2 regions of the Streptosporangium sp. NBC_01755 genome follow, and region 2 is predicted to be linked to the other one. Evidence: predicted binding sites of a transcription regulator. Region 2 holds the regulator's gene; the other holds the start of a gene.
The links. The regulator LexA, encoded in region 2, represses DNA repair genes until DNA is damaged. The targets are predictions, from matches to a motif close to TCGAACANNTGTTCGA.
Positions count from the first base shown of each region.

Region 1: a site for LexA is predicted at 9,876-9,891, ahead of recA (recombinase RecA). Genes of this name have one in related genera too.

Region 1 is NZ_CP109131.1:5,515,763-5,527,441, forward strand. Features, by position in the region: gene OG884_RS26255 (N,N-dimethylformamidase beta subunit family domain-containing protein) at 1-1,246, opposite strand, end outside; gene OG884_RS26260 (class I SAM-dependent methyltransferase) at 1,458-2,183, shown strand; gene OG884_RS26265 (hypothetical protein) at 2,292-2,777, shown strand; gene OG884_RS26270 (ATP-dependent helicase) at 3,025-8,019, opposite strand; gene OG884_RS26275 (VOC family protein) at 8,341-8,847, shown strand; gene OG884_RS26280 (DUF3046 domain-containing protein) at 9,183-9,377, shown strand; gene OG884_RS26285 (hypothetical protein) at 9,395-9,673, opposite strand; gene recA (recombinase RecA) at 9,999-11,129, shown strand; gene recX (recombination regulator RecX) at 11,149-11,679, shown strand, end outside.
Region 2 is NZ_CP109131.1:1,181,412-1,193,090, forward strand. Features, by position in the region: gene OG884_RS05000 (hypothetical protein) at 1-23, opposite strand, end outside; gene OG884_RS05005 (vitamin B12-dependent ribonucleotide reductase) at 298-4,440, opposite strand; gene nrdR (transcriptional regulator NrdR) at 4,523-4,984, opposite strand; gene OG884_RS05015 (LysM peptidoglycan-binding domain-containing protein) at 5,395-5,667, opposite strand; gene lexA (transcriptional repressor LexA) at 6,365-7,075, shown strand; gene leuS (leucine--tRNA ligase) at 7,323-9,794, opposite strand; gene OG884_RS05030 (hypothetical protein) at 10,351-11,679, shown strand, end outside.

The DNA of each region.
Region 1 (11,679 bases), 3.8 Mb from region 2:
TCGCCTCGCTGACCGACAGCCACAGGCCCTCCGCGGCGGCGGCGAACAGCTCGCCGTTCACCATGCCCAGGCCGACCCCGCCGCAGGGCCCGTCGGCGAGGGTGACCCAGTCGTGCTCGGGGTCGCGGTAGACGAGCCGGTCGTCGGAGGTGAGACCGTACAGGCCGATCGGGTGGACGCCGGTGGCCTCCCTGGGGGTGGCCAGGGCGACCAGCGCGGGGGCGGTGCCCGCGGGACGCCAGCGCAGGTTCTGGCCCGAGACCTCGCGAGTGAGCAGCGAGCCGTCCCGGGTGGCGCCGTACAGCAGGGAGCCGAACACGGTCAGCGCACGGATCTCGTCCGCGCCGCCGATGGTCTCCCAGCCGCCCGCGCGCGCCGACAGCCGGTCCAGCACGTTGCGGGTGATCCGGTCCACGATCGGGTCGTGCAGGGTGTTTCCCCAGTTCACGGTGGAGGCGGTGAACACCGTCCCGGCGCCGAGGCTGAAGACGCCCATGGTGGCCATGCCGCCCTGGCCGTACCGATGCCAGTGCCGCAGGTCCGCGGTGGCCAGGATGACGAAGGACGGCGGGGTGCCGTCGCGCCCGGTGGCCACCGGCACCCCGTCCTCCTCGACGAAGTCGCAGGCGTCCGTCTCGTAGCCGATGGCGCCCTTGCCGAACGTGTCGCCCTCGCCCAGCTTGGTGCCCTCGAACACCCAGTGCTCGGGGAAGCGGACGGTGGAGGACTCCTCGTGCATGAGCCGCATGTACGGTCCCCAGGTCCCGGCGCCGCGCCGGAAGCTGACCCCGGTCAGGCCGTTCTCCGGACGGTTCACCGGCGCGCTCGACCACTCGACCGGGGTGAGGGCGGGGTCCACGGCGGCCATCGGGTCGGCGATCGCGTCGCGGTAGCAGACCATGGTGCGCCCGTCGTCCTCCAGCCGGAACTGCCACCAGCAGGTGTTGCCGGAGAAGACGGCCAGGTTGCCACCCCGGCGGACGAACTCCTCGACGCTGTCGCGCATCCCCGCCGACCAGTACTCGTCATGTCCGCTGACCATCAGCAGCCGGTAGCCGGCCAGTAGCTCGCGTCCGGCGTGCAGGTCCAGGGCCGAGCAGTAGTCGACGTCGTACCCGGCGGGGCCCAGCCAGCGGATCATGCCCTCCTCCCAGCGCTCGGGCGGCGGCCCGCCGCCTGGCCGGTCGAAGGAGACGCGCGAGGCCCGGGTGGCCTGCTCGGTCCAGTAATCGGGTGAGCAGCCCATACGGTGTTCCTCCCGCCGGCCCGGAGGGGTACCCGTACACGGCGGCCTCCGACTCCGTCGGCGGGGAGAGTTTCGAGGAGATCCTGCGCGTCACCAAGGGATCTCGGTGGCGGCCCCCTGATCGGACGGCGTGCTTCCGGGTCTCCAGCCATCCGGCCACGCGAGGAGAGGCGACCGGCTTCCGAGTCGCCCGTACGGAGGTTGAGTAGAGATGGCCGAGTTCGATCCCGTCGCGGCCTACTACGACCGCCACTGGGCTCCGCAGTTCGTCTCGGTCGCGCTCGATCCGCTGCTGGCCCTGATGGTGCCGGCCGTTCCGCCAGGGGCCAGGGTTCTCGACCTGTGCTGCGGTACCGGCCGGATCGCCGCCGCGCTGACCGGACGAGGGTTCACCGTGGACGCGATCGACATCTCCGGCGCCATGGTCGAACTGGCGACGCGCAACGCCCCGTCGGCCCGGGTCTGGCGGGCCGACGTGCTCGCCATGGGGCCCGTCGACGACTACGACGTGGTCCTGTCGACGTACAACAGCGTCAACCACCTCGGCGGGACGCCGAACCTGCGACGGTTCTGCGTGGAGGCGCGGCGGGTACTACGGCCGGGTGGCCTCCTCGTCTTCGACGTCAACACGCCGGCCGCGGCGGCCGTCAACTGGAGGGGGACGTTCGCCGAGACGTCCGACGACGACGTCTGCGTGGTCAGGGCACACCTTGACGCGGCTACCGGAGCGGCGGTGAGCGACATCACCCTGTTCAGTCGTGACGGGGATTCGTGGACACGTGTCGACGCGAGGCTGCACATGGTCTGTTTTCCCGCCGAGCAGATCGACGACGCCCTACGGAGAGCGGGCTTCGCCGAGTGGGAGTGTTTCGACGGCGGCGCCGACCTGGGAGTCCAGGCGCTGGCCGGACATGTCTTCTACCGGGCGAAGGCGTGACGGGTTCTTTCGGGGCCGGCTCCGTTCGCGGGTCCGGTACGCGGGTCCGGTACGCGGGTCCGGTACGCGGGCTGGTCAGGGCCCGCGAAACCTCAGAGGAGAAAAGCAGTGCCCAGAGACTTCTATGCCACCGTCGCCCAGATACTTCCGGTGTTGCTGCTGGCGTTCATCTGGGATTCGCGCTTCCTCCACAACCTCAGGAACCAGCGCCGGAGACCTCGCCGTGAGGACCCGGTGAACGGCGTGTATTTCTGGACCAAGCAGCGCGTCCGCGTCTACTCACTGGTCATCGCCGTGATGATCATCACCGATCTCGCCCTCTGCGCGCTCGTGCTCGCCAACCTCCTGCCAGACGGTGTCGCAATGCGTGTGGTGGTGCTCGTGGGACTGCTCCTGTCACTCGCCACGCTGCTCAACCGGGTCTGGATGGACATCCTGCACGCCACCCGAGAGGTCGAGATCGCCTCCGCGGCCAGTACGCCGGCACCGGAGCCGGATGCTTCCACCGCCCGCGACTTCACCGCCCGCGACTCCACCGCCCGCGACTCCACCGCCCGCGACTTCACCGCCCGCGACTCCACCGCCCGGCCGTGAGTCCGTGAACCTGCGGGGTCATGAGGCGATCACCACAGCGGTGCGGGCAGTTCCTGGTGCGACGTTCCTCATCGGAAGTACAGATCCACCACGGTCCTGGCATCAGGAAGGCAGGCCCGACAATCTCGGTTTCCCCGCAGCGCGTTCGCGACCTCCGCTGAGGACTCGAAGATCCTGGAACGGAGTAGAGATCCGGCCCCCCGACCGGATCGGGGAACGCGCCCACACCGTCATTGGGAACGGAGCATTAGGCGCGCAGGCGCAGCCCCCGGGGGGTTGGGTGGAAGCCCGCGGATTCCAGGGCGGCGGCCAGAGGGGAGTCGTTGATGGCGGTGCCGTCCGCGCGCTCGACGGTCAGCTTGCCGAGGGCGCCGTCACGCACGGCGAGCGCGAGGGCGTCGACGGCAGGCCGGAGGCGGTCGTCGCCGGAGAAGGACAGCAGGGTCTTACCGCCGCGCTCGACGTAGAGGATCAGATGCCCGTCGACGAGCACGACCAGGGACCCGGCCTTCCTGCCCGGCTTGTGGGACACCTCGCCAGGATGGGCGGGCCACGGCAGGGCCGCCCCGTACGGGTTGGCCGGGTCGGTCGCCGCCAGCACCACCGCTCGCCGGGCGCTTTCCCCCGCCCTCTCAGGTCTCCGGGTGCTCCACGGGTCGGACACCGGTGCCGTGTTCGGCGGTGAGGTGAGCGAGACGGACATGGCGCGCATCCGGTCGACGGCACCGGGAAGGGCGAACTGGGCGCCGCCCAGCCCCTCCACGAAGTAGCCCCTGCGGCACCGGCCACTCTCCTCGAAGGCGCGAAGCACCTGGTAGACCGCGGCGAACCCGCCCGGCAGCCGCTCGGCGGTCACCGCGCCCCTGGTCACCACGCCGTGCCGCTCCAGCAGCACCTCGGCCTGGGCGTGGGCGCGCTGGGTGGCGTCCTCGGCGAGGGCGGGCAGCGTCCACCAGCGCCCGCCCACCGTGGGCGGGCCGCTCCGGCTCGGCAGCACCGCCCGCCGCCGCCGGGTCGGGGCCGGGCGGTGCGCGGGGCGTCCCGTCCCGAGCGTGGCCCGCAACGGCGCCAGCGTGTCACCGGTGATCCGGCCCGACCACACCAGATCCCACACGGCGGACGACAGGGTACGGTCGTCCGGGACCGAACCGGCCGGCAGAACGCCGGCCCGGCTCGCCAGCTCGCGGAAGAAGAGCGCGCCCCCACCGCTCAGCACCTCCAGCACCGCCCCGTGCACCGGGGTCAGCGTGATGTCGGCGGGAGCGGGCATCAGCAGCGGCGCGGTGTCGGCGAAGTAGAGCGACACCCAGCCGTCGCCACCGGGCAGGGACCCCTGCCCCGCCCAGATCACCTCGCCGGAGGCCGTCAGCTCGTCCAGCAGCGACGGGTCGTATCCGGGCACCCGCGAGGGCAGGATCAGCGTCTCCAGCGCCGACGCGGGCACCGCCGAGCCCTGTAACTGCTCGATCGCGCTCACCAGCGCGTCGATCGGCGGCCTGCCCCGCAGCGGGGAGTCGGTGATGCCGTGCCAGGCGGGGGCGAAGACGGCCACAGTCTCCGCGGAGACCGGTTCCACCTCCTTACGGAGCCTGGCCAGGGACCTGCGGCGCAGCATCCGCAGCACCTCGGCGTCGCACCACTCCTCGCCCCGGCCACCCGGTCTGAACTCCCCGCTCACCACCCGCCCCGAGGAGGCCAGGCGGCGCAACGCGTCGGTGACGACCGCGGCGCCGAGGCCGAACCTGGCCGCGGCCGTGTTCGCGGGGAAGGGGGTGCGCGTGCGGGCGTGCCTGGCGATCAGGTCGCCCAGCGGATCGTCCACCGGTTCCAGGAACGCGTGCGGCACCCCTGCGGGCAACGGCACGCCGAGAGCGTCGCGTAGCCGGGCGGCGTCCTCGATCGCCGCCCACCGCTCCTGCCCGGCCACCCGAACCCTGATCGCCCGCCGGGAGTCCTCCAGCGCGGCCAGCCAGGCCGGGTCACCCCCGCGCACGCTCACGTCCTCGGACACCAGGGGACCGTGCGAGCGGAGCAGGTCGGCCAGATCCTCGGCGTCGCGCAGCGGCCGGTCCAGCCGGGCCAGCCCCCGCTCGGTGTCGGCGATCACGTCGGGGTCGAGCAGTTCGCGCAGGTCGGCCTGGCCCAGCAACTCGGCCAGCAGGCTCGTGTCGAGCGCGAGCGCCTGAGCGCGGCGCTCGGCCAGCGGGGCGTCCCCCTCGTACATGAACGCCCCGATGTAGTTGAACAGCAGCGACGCCGCGAACGGCGACGCCTTCTCGGTCTCGACCTCCACCAGCCGGACCCGCCGCGCCTCGATGTCGCGCATCAGCCGGACCAGCCCCGGAACGTCGAACACGTCCTGAAGGCACTCGCGCATCGTCTCCAGCACCACGGGGAACGACTCGTAGCGGCCGGCCACGTTCAGCAGGTGCGACGCACGCTGCCGCTGCTGCCAGAGCGGTGACCGCCTGCCCGGCACGCGGCGCGGCAGCAGCAGGGACCGCCCCGCGCACTCGCGGAACCGCGCCGCGAACAGCGCCGAGCCGCCGAGCTCCTCGGTGACGATCCGCTCGATCTCGTCCGCGTCGAAGGCGGCGACGTCGGACGGGGGCTCCGAGAGCGTGTCGGGGATGCGCAGCACGATCCCGTCATCGGCGTGCACGGCCTGCACATCGACGCCGTAGCGCTCTCGCAGCCGCCGCCCGATCGCCAGTGCCCACGGCGCGTGCACCCGTGCTCCGTACGGGGAGTGCACCACCACCCGCCAGTCGCCCAGCTCGTCGTGGAACCGCTCGACCAGCAACGTCCGGTCGTCCGGCACGTAACCGGTCGCCTGCCGTTGCTCGGCCAGGTAGGCGAGCAGGTTGGCCGCGGCGAACCCGTCAAGCCCCGCCGACCTGATCCTCTCCAGGGCTCCGTCCCGTGCCGCGTTTCCCGTTCCCGGGCTTCCCGTTCCGGCCTGTGCCCTTCCCGCCTTCGTGTCCCCCGGCCTCGCACTTTCCGTACCACCGCCTCCCGCCTGGGCGTCCGCACCCGCCGCGGACATCTCGCGGAGGAACGCGCCGATGGCCTTCCCCAGCTCCGCCGGACGCCCCGCGGTGTCGCCGTGCCAGAACGGGAGCTTCCCCGGCTGCCCGGGCGCGGGAGTGACCAGCACCCGGTCAGCCGTGATCTCCTCGATCCGCCAGGAGGTCGCGCCCAGCACGAACACGTCCCCGGCCCGCGACTCGTAGACCATCTCCTCGTCCAGCTCGCCCACCCGGGAGGACTTCTCGCCGACCAGGAACACACCGAACAACCCCCGGTCGGGAATCGTGCCGCCGTTGGTGACCGCCAGCCGCTGGGCTCCGGGACGACCCCGCAGGGTGCCGGCCACCCGATCCCAGACGACGCGCGGTCGCAGCTCGGCGAACTCCTCGCTCGGGTAGCGCCCGGCGAGCATGTCGAGCGTCGCCTCCAGCGCGCTTCTGGGCAGCGTCCGGTAGGGGGCGGCTCGCCGCACGACCTCCTCCAGCTCGTCGACGGTCCACTCGTCCAGCGCGGTCATCGCCACGATCTGCTGGGCGAGGACATCGAGAGGATTGCGCGGATAGCGCAGCTCCTCGATCTCCCCGCTCCGCATCCGCTCGGCCACCACGGCCGTCTGGACCAGGTCCCCCCGGTATTTGGGGAAGATCACGCCGCGTGAGACGGCTCCCACCTGGTGCCCGGCCCGGCCGATCCGCTGCAGGCCGCTCGCCACGCTCGGCGGCGCTCCCACACAGGCCACCAGGTCCACCGCGCCCATGTCGATGCCGAGCTCCAGGCTGGAGGTCGCGACCACGGCGGGCAACCGTCCGGACTTGAGCGCCTCCTCGATCTGGGAGCGCTCCTCCTTCGACACCGACCCATGGTGGGCCCGTACGATCTCCGGGACGACCCCCTTGGCCGAGCCGGCCTGCGCCATCATGGCCGCCGGGGTGGACAGGGAGGCAGGGGGCTTGGGGAAGCCCTCGGCCCAGTGCACCGGGCCCGCCTCCGTGTCGCCTCCGGCCCGCTCCGCCTCGGCTGCACCCCGCTCCCACGCCAGCTCGTTGAGACGGGTGCACAGCCGTTCGGCCAGCCGCCGCGAGTTGGCGAACACGATCGTGGAACCGTGATTCCCGATCAGGTCGAACAGCCGCTCCTCCACATGCGGCCAGATCGACCGCTTGGCCGGAGTCTCGGTCGGCCACAGGTCTTCGCCGGGGGTGGGGGAGGTGGGGGGCGTGTCGAGCTCCGTCATGTCCTCGATCGGGACGACCACCTCGACCTCGATCTCCTTCCCCGAGGGCGGCTGGACCACGGTCGCCGGACAGGGGCCGCCCAGGAAGGCGGCGACCTCGCTCACCGGCCGCACGGTCGCCGACAGGCCGACGCGCTGCGCGGGCCGGGGCAGGAGAGCGTCGAGCCGCTCCAGGCTGAGGGCCAGGTGCGCGCCGCGCTTGGTGGCCGCCACCGCGTGCACCTCGTCGACGATGACCGTCTCCACACCGCGCAGTGCCTCCCGGGCCTGGCCGGTGAGCAGCAGGAACAGCGACTCGGGGGTAGTGATCAGGATGTCGGACGGCCTGGTCGCGAACCGGCGTCGCTCCTCGGGGGAGGTGTCGCCGGAGCGGATCGCCACCGAGATCTCCGGCACCGGGAGGCCGAGCCTTCTCGCGGTCTGCTTCAGCCCGGCCAGCGGTGCCCGGAGGTTGCGCTCGATGTCGACCGCCAGAGCCTTGAGCGGCGACACGTAAAGGACCCGGCACAGCCTCGGCGGTTCGTCGCCCCCTTGCGAACGCCTGCGCCTCCCACCGGCACCCGTACCGTTCGTCACGCCCGCGACGGTGGCGCCCGCCGGGGCGTCCGCGATCGCGGTGGTGCCCGCCGGAGATCCGGTGTCTCCGGCGGAGGGGGAAGATCTGGCGCCTCCGGCACTCGCGGGGAAGCCGGCGTCTTCGCCGGACGTGGGAGAGGCGGCATCCCGGAGAGACCCGCTGTCTCCGGGGGGTTCGGTGGCCGGGTGCCCGGCCGCCAGCCGGTCGAGCGACCACAGGAAGGCGGCCAGCGTCTTGCCGGAGCCGGTGGGGGCGACCACCAGGGTGTTGTCACCCCGGGCGATCGCCGCCCACGCCCCCTCCTGCGCCGCGGTCGGTGCGGCGAACGCCCCGGTGAACCAGTCCCTGGTCATCCGGGTGAAGTGCCCCAGCGCCCCGTCCGCGCCTGCCGTCTCGCTCATCGCGTGCCCCCTGCCTCCCGGCTCGGCCGACCAACCGGGCCACCGTCCATACTGCACGGCGGCACCGACAGAACCCGTCGCCGCCTGCCACGGGCCAGAGGCGGAGAGAGGCCGGAGGCCGGTTCATCACCTGCGGATACGTGATCCACCGGTCTCACGGCCGGATCGCGCGCTCTCCACACCGGAGGGGTTCGACGAGGCTCTGCCACCATGACCTGCCCCGAGGCGGGTCGCTCTCCGTCGTCAGCCGAACACCGGAGGATGCCTCGGAGTTCGGGCGGGGAAAGATGTGGAGGGCATGCTTTGGCGAACATACGACTTATGAGCGGTGAGCGAACGGTGAGCATCGACTATCAGGCCATCGAGGCGAAACGCGAGCGGATCAGAGCGGAACACCTGAGGGAGGGCCGTCCGCCGAGCAGCGCGAGGGGGCTGCACCACTTCGCACTGATCTCCTCCGACGTCGAGGCGACGATCAGGTTCTACCAGGACCTTCTGGAGTTCCCCCTCACGGAGATCTTCGAGAACCGCGACTACCGGGGGTCGAACCACTTCTTCTTCGACATCGGCAACGGCAACCTCCTTGCCTTCTTCGACTTCCCAGGTCTGGACCTCGGCCCCTACCGGGAGGTCCTCGGCGGGCTCCACCACGTCGCCATCTCCGTGGCCCCCTCCACCTGGGAGCATCTGCGGGGCAAGCTGGCGGCGGCGGGTGTGCCGCACCAGGTGGAGAGCGGTACCTCCATCTACTTCGCCGACCCGGATGGGGCGCGCGTGGAACTGCTCGCCGACCCCCTCGGCGAGATGTACGGCTCCCGGGTGCTCTGACGTGCGCCACCCCTCTGACGTGCGCCACCCCTCTGGGGAGCGCCACCCTTCTGGGGAGCGTCCCCTTCTGGGGAGCGTCCCCTTCTGGGGAGCGTCCCCTTCTGGGGGGGCGTACTCCCGCCCGGCGCGCGTACCCGGCCGCTGACGGCCCCCCGCCCCCGCCCCCCCGCCCGACAGCCCGTCTCTCTTCCACCGGGACCGGGTGATCGGGACCGGGTGATCGGGACGGGGCCGACTCGCGGCCCGGCGGTGTGCTCAGTGGTGTGCCCGGCGGTGTGCCCGGCGGTGTTCCGGGCGTGGGCCGCGGCACGCCGGTGTGGTCCCATACTTGGGGCATGCGCCTGTCGGATTTCTGGAAGCGGATGAAGTTGCACTTCGGCGACCAGTACGCCGAGTCGTGGGCCCATGACTACGTCATCGCCGACCTCGGCGGCCGGACCGTGATCCAGGCGCTGGCCGAGGGGGTCGGGGCGAAGGAGGTCTGGCACGCCGTGTGCGGGGTGACCGACGTCTCTCCCAGGCTCCGCTGAGGGTGACCCGGGGGCGGTCAGGAGGGCTCCACAGGCGGAGCGAGAAGCCTCTCCACCGAGTCGGCCGCGTGCACGGGGTCGTCGGTGCTCTCCTCGCCGTCCGGTGACCACAGAAACAGCCAGCCGTCCTTGACCGGGGTGGCGAAGACGATGGTCTGCCGGCCGCTGTCCGGATGCCATACCCACAGCACCGGAGTGGTGCCTCCGAGGGTGCGGCTGACCAGCCCTCGTCGTTGCAGTTCGGCGGCCAGGGAGTCGAGATGGGCTAGGCGTTGCTGCGTGAACGTGTTGGGCACGTCGGACACCTCGGGTCGTTTCCCCTCAGGATCACCCCAGGTCAGCCTGGTTGCAACAGGCTCAGGGCAATTATCGGAAATGTCGCCTCCCGGATGGGGTGGCGCTCCTCGCGGCCACGGCCCCTTCATCTGTACCCGGCCACGCGGGAGAGTTCCGCGGCGGATCACGGTTCCTGGAACGCGTGGCGCCAACAGGCCACGATCGAACAGTCGTTCGGCTATATTGAACGGGCCGTCACTCCTGGCGTGCCCTCCCGAAATTGTCGGCGGCACCCCGTAGCTTTCTGGCAACCGATCCAACCCGCGACCCTCCAGGGGGGCTCCCATGGCAGCTAACGACCGCGAGAAGGCGCTCGAGACCGCGCTCGCTCAGATCGAGCGGCAGTTCGGCAAGGGCTCCATCATGCGCCTGGGCGACGAGACCCGGGCGCCCATCGAGGTGATCCCCACCGGCTCCATCGCGCTCGACGTGGCCCTCGGCATCGGGGGCTTCCCGCGTGGCCGCATCGTCGAGGTCTACGGTCCCGAGTCCTCGGGCAAGACCACGGTCGCCCTGCACGCGGTGGCCAACGCCCAGCGCGGTGGCGGCATCGCCGCGTTCATCGACGCCGAGCACGCGCTCGACCCGGAGTACGCCCAGAAGCTGGGCGTCGACACCGACGCGCTGCTCGTCTCCCAGCCCGACACCGGCGAGCAGGCGCTGGAGATCGCCGACATGCTGATCCGGTCCGGCGCCGTCGACCTGCTGGTCATCGACTCGGTCGCGGCCCTGGTGCCCAAGGCCGAGATCGAGGGTGAGATGGGCGACAGCCACGTCGGCCTCCAGGCACGCCTGATGTCCCAGGCGCTGCGCAAGGTCGCGGGCGCGCTCAACAACACCGGCACCACCGCGATCTTCATCAACCAGCTCCGTGAGAAGATCGGCGTCATGTTCGGCTCGCCCGAGACCACGACCGGTGGAAAGGCGCTGAAGTTCTACGCCTCGGTGCGTCTCGACATCCGCCGCATCGAGACGCTGAAGGACGGCACCGAGGCGGTCGGCAACCGCACCCGGGTGAAGGTCGTCAAGAACAAGATGGCCCCGCCCTTCCGGGTGGCCGACTTCGACATCCTCTACGGCGTCGGCATCTCCCGCGAGGGCGGCCTGATCGACATGGGCGTGGAGCACGGCTTCGTCCGCAAGTCCGGAGCCTGGTACACCTACGAGGGGGACCAACTCGGCCAGGGCAAGGAGAACGCGCGAAACTTCCTCAAGAACCACCCGGACATGGCGAACGAGATCGAGAAGAAGATCAAGGAGAAGCTCGGCGTCGGCCCGCGCGTCGACAGCCCGGCCACTCCGCCGCCCGCCGCTCCTGCGACCGCGGCGTCCGGCCGTGCTTCCGGCTCGGCTCCGGCAGCCGCCGCGTCCGGTCGCGGTTCCAAGGCGGCCACCCCCAAGCCGGGTGACGCCTGATTCGGGCTGACCGCTGATGATGGGAGCCGATCTCGGTCCGGCGGGCGAACTCGGGCCGAGAGACTGGGGCGCCTGGCCCGACGAGCCTCGGACCGACTCGCCGGGCAGGAGTGGGCGCGGGCGAGGTGATGGTGCCCCCGCTCCCGAGGGGGGACTTCAGGGGGAGGGCGCAGGCTCCGTCGGTGGCGAGCCGCGAAGCCGGAAGGGACGTGGCTCCCGGCGTGGTGAGCGGCGGTCCGGGGGTGATTCCCCGGGTGCCTTTCCTGAGGGCCTCCTTCCTGACGGACCGGCCGAGGGCTCTCCCGCGAGCCGGGGAGCCGGGGCCGATCCGCAGGCGGTGGCGCGGGCGATCTGCCTGCGGTTGTTGACGATGGCACCGCGCACCCGAGCCCAGCTCGCGGAGGCGCTGCGCAAGCGTGAGGTGCCCCAGGAGGCGGCGGACGCCGTGCTGGAGCGCTTCTCCGAGGTCGGGCTCATCGACGATGAGGCGTTCGCCGCGGCATGGGTGAGCTCCCGCCATGCCGGGCGGGGGCTTGCCAGAAAGGCCCTT
Region 2 (11,679 bases):
GGATTCTTTGGAATGATCAACACCCCCCTCCGGGTCTAATTTGCATCGCGACCCGAAAGCTGATGTCATGCGTGATCTGACCCAGCGCATTGACATCAGTTCAGTGCCGCACCGAACGCCTGGCCCCTACAAGGCCAGGCGTTCGCCGTTCAGCCGCCAACTATCAGCGGCTGAGACGAACCTGGGCAATCCTCCGGTTCCGGCTGCGAAGCCAAAGGACAACCACGTTTAACCAGGCCGAGCCATCCCCCACAACGGACATTCAGCACGTTGTATCCGATGCAACTCGGCCCATTTTCAGCTGCAGCCGCTGGTGGAGCCGCAGCCCTCGCAGACGTAGCAGCTGCCCGCGGGGCGCATCTTGGTACCGCAGGTCATGCAGAGCGGCGCGTCGGCGGTGCGGCCCTGGTGGGACTCCAGGGAGCCGACCCGCCGCGGGGTTTCCACCGGCACCGCTTCGGGGCGAGGCTGGGGCTCCTCGATGGGGGCCGAGGTGGCGAGTTCGGCGATGACCTCGTCGGTGTGGATCGGAGCCGGGTCCTCGCCACGCTGCTGAGCGGCGCGCTCGGAGGCGGAGAAGACACCGAGGGCGGCGCGGTCGTCGTAGGGCAGGTGGTCCAGGGCCAGGCGGCGGAAGATGTAGTCCATCACCGAGGCCGCCATCCGGATGTCCGGGTCGTCGGTCATGCCGGCCGGGTCGAAGCGCATGTTGACGAACTTGCCGACGTAGGTCTCCAGCGGCACCCCGTACTGCAGGCCGATGGAGATGGCCACCGAGAACGCGTCCATGACGCCCGCGAGGGTCGAGCCCTGCTTGGACATCTTCAGGAAGACCTCGCCGAGGCCGTCGTCGGGGTAGGAGGAGGCGGTCATGTAGCCCTTGGCTCCGCCCACGGTGAAGCGGGTGGTGGTGCTGGGGCGCTGGTTCGGCATCCGGCGACGGGTCGGGCGGCTGATCTCCACGACCTGGATCTCCGGCTCGGCCGAAGCCTCCTGCTGCTCGATCCTCCTGTCCTCGATCCTCTTGTCCTCGGTCTTCTTGCCCGAGGCCGAAAGGGGCTGACCGACCTTGCAGTTGTCGCGGTAGACCGCGAGGGCCTTCAGACCGAGCTTCCAGCCCTCCATGTAGACCTGCTCGATGTCCTCGATGGTGGCGGACTCGGGGAGGTTGACGGTCTTGGAGATGGCACCGGACAGGAACGGCTGGGCCGCGGCCATCATGCGGACGTGACCCATGGGAGCGATCGCGCGCTCGCCCATGGCGCAGTCGAACACCTCGTAGTGCTCGCGGCGCAGGCCGGGGGCGTCGACGACGTGGCCGTGCTCGGCGATGAACTCGACGATCGCCTCGACCTGCTCCTCCTGATAGCCCAGCTGCCGGAGCGCGCGCGGGATCGTCTGGTTGACGATCTGCATGGAGCCGCCGCCGACGAGCTTCTTGAACTTGACCAGGGCGAGGTCGGGCTCGATGCCGGTGGTGTCGCAGTCCATCATCAGGCCGATGGTGTTGTGGCTGACCATGCCGTTGGCCACGTAGGTGACGTTGTCCGGGACGGACAGGTCATAGGTCGGCTGCACTCCGCCGTCCTCGTTCGCCTCGACTCGCTCGAAGAGGTAGCCGAGCGCGTGGCCGAGCCGCTCGTCGAGAAACTCGGCGAAGATCTGCTTGGCCGGCATGCGAGCGACACCGCCGCTCCTGCGAACCGACTGGAGCACGGTCCCGCGCAGGGAATGCCCCTCGGGCAGGATCGTCTCCCACACCTCTCGGGGCAGGAACACCTGGTCCTTCCTGGCGGACCGCTCAGGCTCCAGCTCGGCCATGAGCTTGTTCTTGCGGTCTCCCATGAACCCGACGATCTCGTCGAAGCTCAGGGCGTGGTCGACGTTGCGCAACCGCACCTGGAAGATCGGCCCGCCGAAGCCACTGACCGTTTCACGGGTCGTGGTGGCCATGCCGAGGGCGAGAAGCAGGGTCCGGATCTCACCCGCGAAGGAGTCCGAAGCCGTCGAGAGGCTCGGCACGCCCTCCAGGACGGCGCCGTCTGCCTCGAAGAGACCACGCAGGAAGGCACCGTAGATCTCGCTGTCGTTGGTCTCAAGGATCGCCGAGGGGACCCGCGGCGTCCAGCCCTTGCCGGAGTGGTCGATACCGGGAAGCTCTTTCGCGAAACCGGAGGCCTGCCACCAGCGCGCGAGCCGCACCGACTGGAGGACGACCTCCTGGTATCCCTCCCGCTGGGTGAGCACCGGTTCGAGGTGGAAAAGCTCCTTGGACAGGATGCGGAGACGCTCGACCACATCGAGGTCGGCGTCCGCGACACAGAACCGGACGCCCTTGGCGTGCAGGCTGCCGTCACCCATGAAGTAGCCGACCAGCTCGGCCAGCTCCGGCGACACCGTGTCGGGGACGACGATGGAGCGGTCTTCGGCTCCGTACGCCTGGTCGAGCACGGGCAGGGGAACCGCACGGCGCTCACCGACGAGGGTCTGCAGCTGCATGGGGACGAGGTCACCCGGCTCGATGTCGGCCAGGCGCTTCCACTCCCACACTCCGGTCGCGCTGTCGACGACCTTGACGCGGTGGGTCAGCGTGCCCTGGACGCGGTAGCCGCCGTGGGTGCGGATGAGACGGGTGGGCTCCTCGCCGTTGACGAAGAACTTCGTAGCCCGGCGCGGCCCCTCGTCGGTGGAGACCATCATGTCGAGGTCCTGCCAGCGATCGCCGTACACGTTCGCGATCTCGGCCAGGCGGACGAGCCCTCGGTCCGTGGTAATCAGTGTTTCACCCGTCAGGCACCCGGTGGGCGCGAGCAGCGAGGCCTGGGCGTTGCGGTAGCCGTTCTTCTCGCCGAGCCGCAGACACTCGGCCCACTGCCCCGAGGCCTCGTGGTGGATGTCCCCGTCCATCTTCTCGAACGTGCGCAGCGCCTCGTTGGCGTCGTTGTGCTTGCGCATGACCCGCTTGTGCGCCTCGGCGTTGCGGGCGTAGCCGTCGTACGGGCCCACGACCGCGGCCAGCTCGGCGCTGCGGCGGTAGGAGACGCCGGTCATCAGCGAGGTGATGGCTCCGGCGAGGGCCCGGCCGCCTTCGGAGTCGTAGGCGTGGCCGGTGGCCATGAGCAGCGCGCCGAGGTTGGCGTAGCCGATGCCGAGCTGACGGTAGGCGCGAGTGGTCTCGTCGATCTTCTCGGTCGGGAAGTCGGCGAAGGTGATGGAGATGTCCATCGCGGTGATGATCAGCTCGGTGATCTTCACGAAGTTCGCGATGTCGAAGGTGTCGTCGTCCTTCAGGAACCTCAGCAGGTTGATGCTCGCCAGGTTGCACGAGGAGTTGTCCAGGTGCAGGTATTCCGAGCAGGGGTTACTGGCGGTGATACGGCCCGTCTCGGGGCTGGTGTGCCAGTCGTTGATCGTGTCGTCGTACTGGAGGCCGGGGTCGGCGCACTCCCACGCGGCCTTGCCCATCTTGCGGAACAGGCTCCTGGCGTCGACCTTCTCGATGACCTCGCCGGTGAGGCGGGCGCGCAGGCCGAACTCCTCGCCCTTCTCCACCGCGCGCATGAACTCGTCGGAGACGCGCACGGAGTTGTTGGCGTTCTGGTACTGGACGGAGACGATGTCCTTGCCGCCCAGGTCCATGTCGAACCCGGCGTCGCGGAGGGCGCGGATCTTGTCCTCCTCGCGCGCCTTGGTCTCGACGAACTCCTCGATGTCGGGGTGGTCGACGTCGAGGACCACCATCTTGGCGGCGCGGCGGGTGGCGCCCCCGGACTTGATGGTGCCCGCCGAGGCGTCCGCTCCGCGCATGAAGGAGACCGGGCCGCTGGCGGTGCCGCCGCTGGAGAGGAGCTCCTTGGAGGAGCGGATCCTGGAGAGGTTGACGCCGGAACCGGAACCGCCCTTGAAGATCACACCCTCTTCCTTGTACCAGTCGAGGATCGACTCCATCTGGTCGTCGACGGCCAGGATGAAGCAGGCGCTGACCTGCTGCGGCGACGCGGTGCCGACGTTGAACCAGACGGGGGAGTTGAAGCTGAAGACCTGGTTGACCAGAGCGTGCTTGAGCTCGTGGTCGAAGATCTCGACATCCTCCTCGCCGGCGAAGTAGCCGTGCTCGACCGCCGTACGGGTGTAGACGCCCACCACCCGGTCGATCAGCTGCTTGAGGCTCCACTCCCGCTGCGGGGTGCCGACCGCACCGCGGAAGTATTTGGTGGTCACGATGTTGGCGGCGTTGACCGACCACGACTGGGGGAACTCGACGCCGCGCTGCTCGAAGTTGACCGAGCCGTCGCGCCAGTTGGTCATGACGACGTCACGGCGCTCCCAGGGCAACTCGTCATAAGGATGCACGCCTGGGGTGGTGAAGATGCGCTTCATCCTCAGGCCCTTGCGCGGCCGCTTGCTCCCACGTGCCACCGCACCGGCGGTCTCCGTCATGACTTCCCCCTCCTGGGGCTCCGCGAGCCCTCAAATCGGACCACACCAACACGCCGCTCACCCCCGGCGCCCAGGGTCTTTCTCAGTCTTGCTCGCTGGAGCGCCCCGCCCGGAGCTGCTCGATCTCCGCCTCGAAGTCGGCCAGGGTCTCGAACCCCCGGTAGACGGAGGCGAACCGCAGGTACGCCACCTCGTCCAGCTCGCGGAGTGGACCCAGGATCGCCAGCCCGACCTCGTGAGCCGCGATCTCGGCACATCCGGTGGCCCGGATGCTCTCCTCGACCCGCTGGCCCAACTGCGCCAGGGAGTCCTCGCCGACGGGCCGCCCCTGGCAGGCCCGCCGAACCCCGGCGATCACCTTGTCCCTGAAGAACGGCTCCGTCACGCCACTGCGCTTGCCCACCATGAGCAGGACCGTCTCCTGCGTGGTGAATCTGCGCCCGCACTCCGGGCACGTGCGCCTGCGGCGGATGGCACCACCGTCCTCGGTGGCCCTGCTGTCGATGACTCGCGTGTCCGGATGACGACAGAACGGACAGTGCACGCGCGTCGCCTCCTTGACCTGCGGGAGCGGCTCACCCACCTCACCTGCCCCACGACGTGCGTGTCGAGACGCTCGCGCACGCCCCTCGAATAGTCGAGATGCGGTAATGGAAACACAATCTGTGGTGAAGTGTTGCGGTGCAGCCACTAGATGTTGTGGTCTAACGGTAGAAGTGCGCGACCATGAACGCAAGTTGAAAGGACCCCGCCACGCGAAGTCGCTGATCAGCCGTCACGTCTCGGCGTGTCGCCCATCGGGCAATGCCCTCCACCCCGCACACCCCCTCCCTCACACGCGTCCCGGCCGATCTGTCAGGCAGGAGCCCCGGCGAACCCTCTTCGCATGGCCCACCCACACCTTCCCCAGGCCCCGCCCATCACTCCCACGCGCCCCACCGACCGCCCCCCTTCTCAGCGAATGAGACCCTCGGGGAGATAGAGCCGGGTTCCGGGCCGCACCGCGGATCCGGCCAGCCCGTTGAGGTCCACGATGCGGCGGACCGTCCGACCGGCGTCACCCTCCTGCGTCAGCGCGTCCGCGATCTCCCACAGCGTGTCGCCCGCGTGCACCGTGATCCGGGGCAGGCCCTCAGGACCTGTCCGCTCGCCCGCCAGGGCCGTGTCGATGCGCCCGCCGATCCAGAGCACCCCCAGGGTGAACAGCGCGAGCACCACCACCGCCACGATCCTCCCACGCCGGGTGAGCCGGAGCGGCCGCCCGACGGTCCGGGAGCGGGTGACCCCCGGGCGGCGTACACCCCCCGCACGAGCCGCCCCCGATCCCGGCGCCCGCTTCGGCCCTGCCCCACGCCCGGCTCCCCGCTCTCGCCCGGCTCCCCGCTCTCGCCCGGGCCCACCTCTCGCTCCACGCCCGAGTCGCGGCCCCGCTTCGCACCCGGCCCCCGACCTCGCCTTCGGATCGCGCGGCCGCCCGACCGCCTGCTCCCGCCCGAGCCGCCCCGGCCCCCTTCCGCCTTCCGCGCCCCGCCCGCCCCCGGCCCCTCTGCCGGGATCCAGCGCAGGCTCCGGCGTGGGCTCCGGCTCCGGTCTCGGTGGCGGCACAAGGCGTAGGCGCGGTACTCCCGGTGCCCCCGGTGCCCCCGATGATCGCCGCGCCGTCCGGGGTCTCGGCACAGCCATGGATCGTGGTGTCGTCGCGGTCGGTTTCACGGTGGCCCCCATCCCCTCGACCTGGCCGAACACATGTCGAAGAAAGATCGGTGAATCGAACACGATGTCGATCGAACTCCCGTACGATGTTGTACACCACGGCGTGGCCGATATCGAGGACATTCGAACAATTGTTTGAGTATGATCTTCGGCCATTATATGGTCGCTGTGTGCGACACATCAGATACAGACCGGGAGGCGAGGAGTTCGTATGAGCCAGCACAACGAGAACGGTTCGGCCGCCAGCGACCTGGCGGTGCGAAGGCGTGACTCCCTTGGCCTCACCCCCAGGCAGCGGAAGATCCTTGAGGTGATCCGCGACTCCGTGCAGCAGCGCGGTTATCCGCCGTCCATGCGGGAGATCGGTGAGGCCGTTCAGCTCACCAGCACCTCCAGCGTGTCGCACCAGCTGACGGCGTTGCAGCGCAAGGGCTATCTGCGGCGTGACCCGCACCGCCCCCGTGCCCTGGAGGTGCGCCTTCCCGGCGAGCCCGTGCTGTGGGTGGATCCCGACTCCGGTGAGGACGAGACCCCGGTCAGCCGCCCGACCGCCGCCTACGTGCCACTCGTCGGCCGGATCGCCGCCGGCGGCCCGATCCTCGCCGAGGAGAGCATCGAGGATGTCTTCGCCCTGCCCAAGCAACTCGTCGGCGAGGGCACGCTCTTCCTCCTCCAGGTGACCGGAGACTCGATGATCGAGGCCGCCATCGCCAACGGCGACTGGGTGGTCGTACGCCAGCAGCCGGTGGCCGACAACGGTGACGTGGTCGCGGCGATGATCGACGGCGAGGCCACGGTCAAGACCTTCAAGCGCAGGGACGGCCACGTCTGGCTGGTCCCGCACAACTCCAACTACGACCCGATTCCGGGTGACGAGGCCACCGTGCTCGGCAAGGTCGTGGCGGTCCTCCGCAAGCTCTGAAGCACGCACCTTCGACCTGCACGTCAACACTCCAAGGGACGCGCGAAACGCCGGGCGACCGGCACCCCGATATCGGGGTGCCGGTCGCCCGGCGTGTTTTCGGGTGGCGGTGCGACGATTTTCGGGTGGCGGTGCGACGACCGGACGGCAGAGCCCGAGCCGGGCGGGCCAGAGGTCGGCCCGCCCATGAAAGCTCGGGGGGCGCACACCGGACGGGCGCCCCTCTCGAACGTCCCCTCTCGAACGTCTACGGGACGATGTTGACCAGCTTGGGCGCTCGGACGATGACCTTGCGCGGCGTGCCGCCGGGCAGGAAGGACCGGACCTTCTCCGATGCCAGCGCCAGCGCCTCCAGATCTCCCTCGGAGATCTCCGGAGAGACCTCCAGCCGGTCGCGCACCTTGCCCGCGACCTGAACGACGCAGGTGACGGAGTCCTGGACGAGCAGCGCCGGATCCGCCACCGGCCAGCCCGCGACCGCGACCGAGCCGCTGTGCCCCAGCCGCTCCCAGCCCTCCTCCGCCGCGTACGGCGCGACCAGGGAGAGCATGACCGCCAGCGTCTCGGCGGACTCCCTGACCGCGGGGTCGGCGGCGCCGGGCCCGGAGTCGATGGCCTTGCGGGTCGCGCTCGTCAGCTCCATCATCCGGGCCACCGCGACGTTGAAGCGGTGGGAGTCGACCAGCCTGGTGACCTCGTCGACCGTGCGGTGCACGACCTTGCGCAGATCCAGGTCTCCGCCTGCGAAGTCGACACCGGGGGCGGAGGCCGCACCCGCCTCGGCCATGACGCGGAACGCCCGGGCCAGGAACTTCTGGGACGCGGCCGGCGAGACGTCGGCCCAGTCGATGTCATCCTCGGGCGGGCCGGCGAAGACGACGGTCAGCCTGACCGCGTCGACCCCGTAGGCGTCGATCTGCTCGCCCAGGTCGACGCCGTTGCCCAGCGACTTGGACATCGCCTTGCCCTGGTTGATGACCTGCCCCTGGTTCAGCAGGCGGGTGAAGGGCTCGACGAAGTCGACCATGCCCATGTCGTACAGGACCTTGGTGAAGAACCTGGAGTACAGCAGGTGCAGCACGGCGTGCTCGACGCCCCCGACGTACTGGTCGATCGGGCCCCACCTGCGGACACCCTCGACGTCGAACGGGCCGTCCTCGTAGGAGGGATTGACGTAGCGCAGGAAGTACCACGAGGAGTCGACGAAGGTGTCCATCGTGTCGGTGTCGCGCCTGGCCGGGCCGCCGCACTTGGGGCAGGAGACGTTGACCCACTCTTCCGCCGAGGCCAGCGGGGAGACGCCCTTGGGCGCCAGGGCCTCGCCGCGCAGGTCGGGCAGGGTGACGGGCAGCTGCTCGTCGGGGACGGGGACCTCGCCGCAGTCGGCGCAGTGGATGATCGGGATCGGGCAACCCCAGAAGCGCTGGCGGGACAGCAGCCAGTCGCGCAGCCGGAAGTTGACGGTGAAGCGGCCGGTGCCCCGCTCGCTCAGCACCTCGATGATCTTCCGGATCGCGTCGGTCTTGGTCAGACCGTCCAGCGGGCCGGAGTTGACCATCGCACCGTTCCCGGCGGTGGCGATGCCGGTCTCACCGGGGTCGGCCAGGCCGGTGTGTACGACGACCCGTACCGGCAGGTCGAAGGCGCGGGCGAAGTCCAGGTCGCGCTGGTCGTGCGCGGGCACAGCCATGATCGCGCCATGACCGTAGTCGGACAGCACGTAGTCGGCCGCCCAGACCGGCATGCGCTCACCGTTGACCGGGTTGATCGCGTACCGGCCCAGGAAGACGCCGGTCTTCTCCTTCTCGGTGGACAGCCGGTCGATGTCGGACAGCTTCGACACCTCGGCCCGGTACGCCTCGAATGCCTCGCGCCGGTCCTCCGCGACGATCTCCTCGGCCAGCGGCGCGTCCGGGGCGACCACGAAGAAGGTCGCGCCGTACAGGGTGTCGGGGCGGGTGGTGTAAACGGTGACCGGCTCGTCACGGCCCTCGATGACGAAATTGACGTCGGCACCCTCGGAGCGGCCGATCCAGTTGCGCTGCATGGTCAGCACGCGCTCGGGCCAGCCCCCTTCCAACTGGGCCATGTCGTTCAGCAGCCGGTCCGCGTAGTCAGTGATCTTGAAGTACCACTGGGTCAGCTCGCGGCGGATGACCTCGGCACCGCAGCGCTCACACCTGCCGTCCTTGACCTGCTCGTTGGCCAGCACCGTCTGGTCGTTGGGGCACCAGTTGACCAGTCCGCCCTTGCGGTAGGCCAGGCCGCGCTCGAAGAAGCGGATGAACAGCCACTGAGTCCACTTGTAGTACTCGGCGTCGCTGGTGTGCAGGCGGCTGGACCAGTCGAAGGAGATCGCGTAGCGCTTGAAGGAGTTGGCCTGGGTCTCGATGTTGGCGTAGGTCCACTCGGCGGGGTGGGCGTCACGCTTGATCGCGGCGTTCTCCGCGGGCAGGCCGAAGGAGTCCCAGCCGATGGGGTGCAACACGTTGTAGCCGCGCTGCAGCCAATAGCGGGAGACGACGTCGCCGATGGCGAACACCTCTGCGTGTCCCATGTGCAGGTCACCCGAGGGGTAGGGGAACATGTCGAGCATGTAGCGCCGCTCACGCGGGTCGGCGGGGTCGTCACCGGCCCGGAAGGGGTCCAGTTCCTCCCACCGGCGCTGCCACTTGACCTGCAGGGCCTGCGGGTCATAGTGCTGCTCGTCGCTCTGCATGTCGGCTCGCTCGCTCACGTCGATTTTCCCTCGGGGTATGTCTGCGTGGATGGTCTGACCCGCCTGGCCCAATGCAAAAACCCCCCGCTCACGCGGAGGGCGGCCGCATCGGCAGGGCGCTCAGGGGCAGGGAGGCCGATGCGGCCCGATAAGCAGGGTCGCGGCACGCATAGACCAAGACTATCGCAGCCCGCAAGGCATATTCGTGGCCTGGGGAAACAGGCCCGATCACGGCAAACAGGAGACAGGCGTCCGAGCAGGTCGACAGAATGAGGATTTCCGTGCTCTCCGGAGCGAACGAGACCCGATGGCTATGCACCTGTTGTGACCTCGTACGTCCTTCGCGTTTACTCTTTTCACCGTGGCACATTCAGTAGAGCCGGGGCGGGGCCCGGATCCGTTGGAGGTCGGCCTGCCCATGCAGGACCCACCGACCGACCCAACCGGACTCCAGTTCAGAGGGGCGTTCTCCAGTTTCCCTGCGAGCCCCCCCGTCTCACGTGAGATCATGCCCAATACGCCCAATTCGGGCACCCGCGCGGGAGGTAAGGAAAGCATGGCCTCGGAGCAGTCCAGCCAGTCCCACCTGCCTCCGGCATGGCCGGAGGCTGCCGAACCGCCACCGCCGTGGACGAACGATCCCCTCGGCACCGGCCCCAGGCTCCCCCACCCACAGGAGGAGCCACAGGGCGGCAACGGCTCCTGGCAGACCTCGCCAGGCGTCGGGGGGCAGCGGGACTCCGACCCGCAGACCGGTTCTCCCGGCCAGACCTCCCCCGGCGGCAACGGCTGGGCACAGGCCTCCGATCCGCAGAACAGCGGCTGGGCACAGGCCTCGGCCTCCCAGAACGACGGCTGGGCACAGGCCACCGGCCCGCAGAACAGCGGCTGGGCACAAGCCTCGACTCCACAGAACGACACCTGGGCACAGGCCTCCAACCCACAGAACAGCGGCTGGGCACAGGCCGGCACACCCACGCACGACGGCTGGGCGCAAGCCTCCGATCCGCAGAACAGCGGCTGGGCACAGGCCTCGGCCTCCCAGAACGACGGCTGGGCACAGGCCACCGGCCCGCAGAACGACACCTGGGCACAGGCCGGCACACCCACGCACGACGGCTGGGCGCAAGCCTCCGATCCGCAGAACAACACCTGGGCACAGGCCGGCACACCCACGCACGACGGCTGGGCACAGGCCTCCAACCCACAGAACAACACCTGGGCACAGGCCGGCACACCCACGCACGACGGCTGGGCGCAAGCCTCCGATCCGCAGAACAACGGCTGGGCACAGGCCACCGGCCCGCAGAACGACACCTGGGCACAAGCCTCGACTCCACAGAACGACACCTGGGCACAGGCTTTCAGCCCCCGGAACGACAACTGGGCACAGGCGTCCACCCCGCAGGGCGGCGATGACCGGCACCAGACCTCCCCCGGCAACGGGTGGCCGCAGCCCACGCCGTCGCAGGGTGGCGGCTGGTCGCAGACATCGGGCCCGCAGGGCGGCGCCGGCGACCACAATCCCTCCTCTCCGGGCAACGGGTGGCCGCAGCCCACCTCCACCCCCCAGGCGGACCCCCGCGGCCAGACCTCCTCCGGCGGCAGCGGCTGGGCACAGGCCACCGCACCCTCGCACGACGGCTGGGCACAGGCTGCCACCCCGCAGAACGACGGCCGGACACACGCGTCAGGCCCGCAGGGGGATGGGCAGGGGCAGCGGGTTCCCGGTACGACGGGCGAGGCATGGCAAGCCGCACCCCCGCGCGACGCCTCCGGCCGCCCTCCGGCTCAGACGGCTGAGAACAGCGTGTGGCCGCCCACCCCTCCGGCGGAGAACGCCGCCTGGCCGCCCACCCCTCCGGCGGCCGGCGCCACCTGGCCA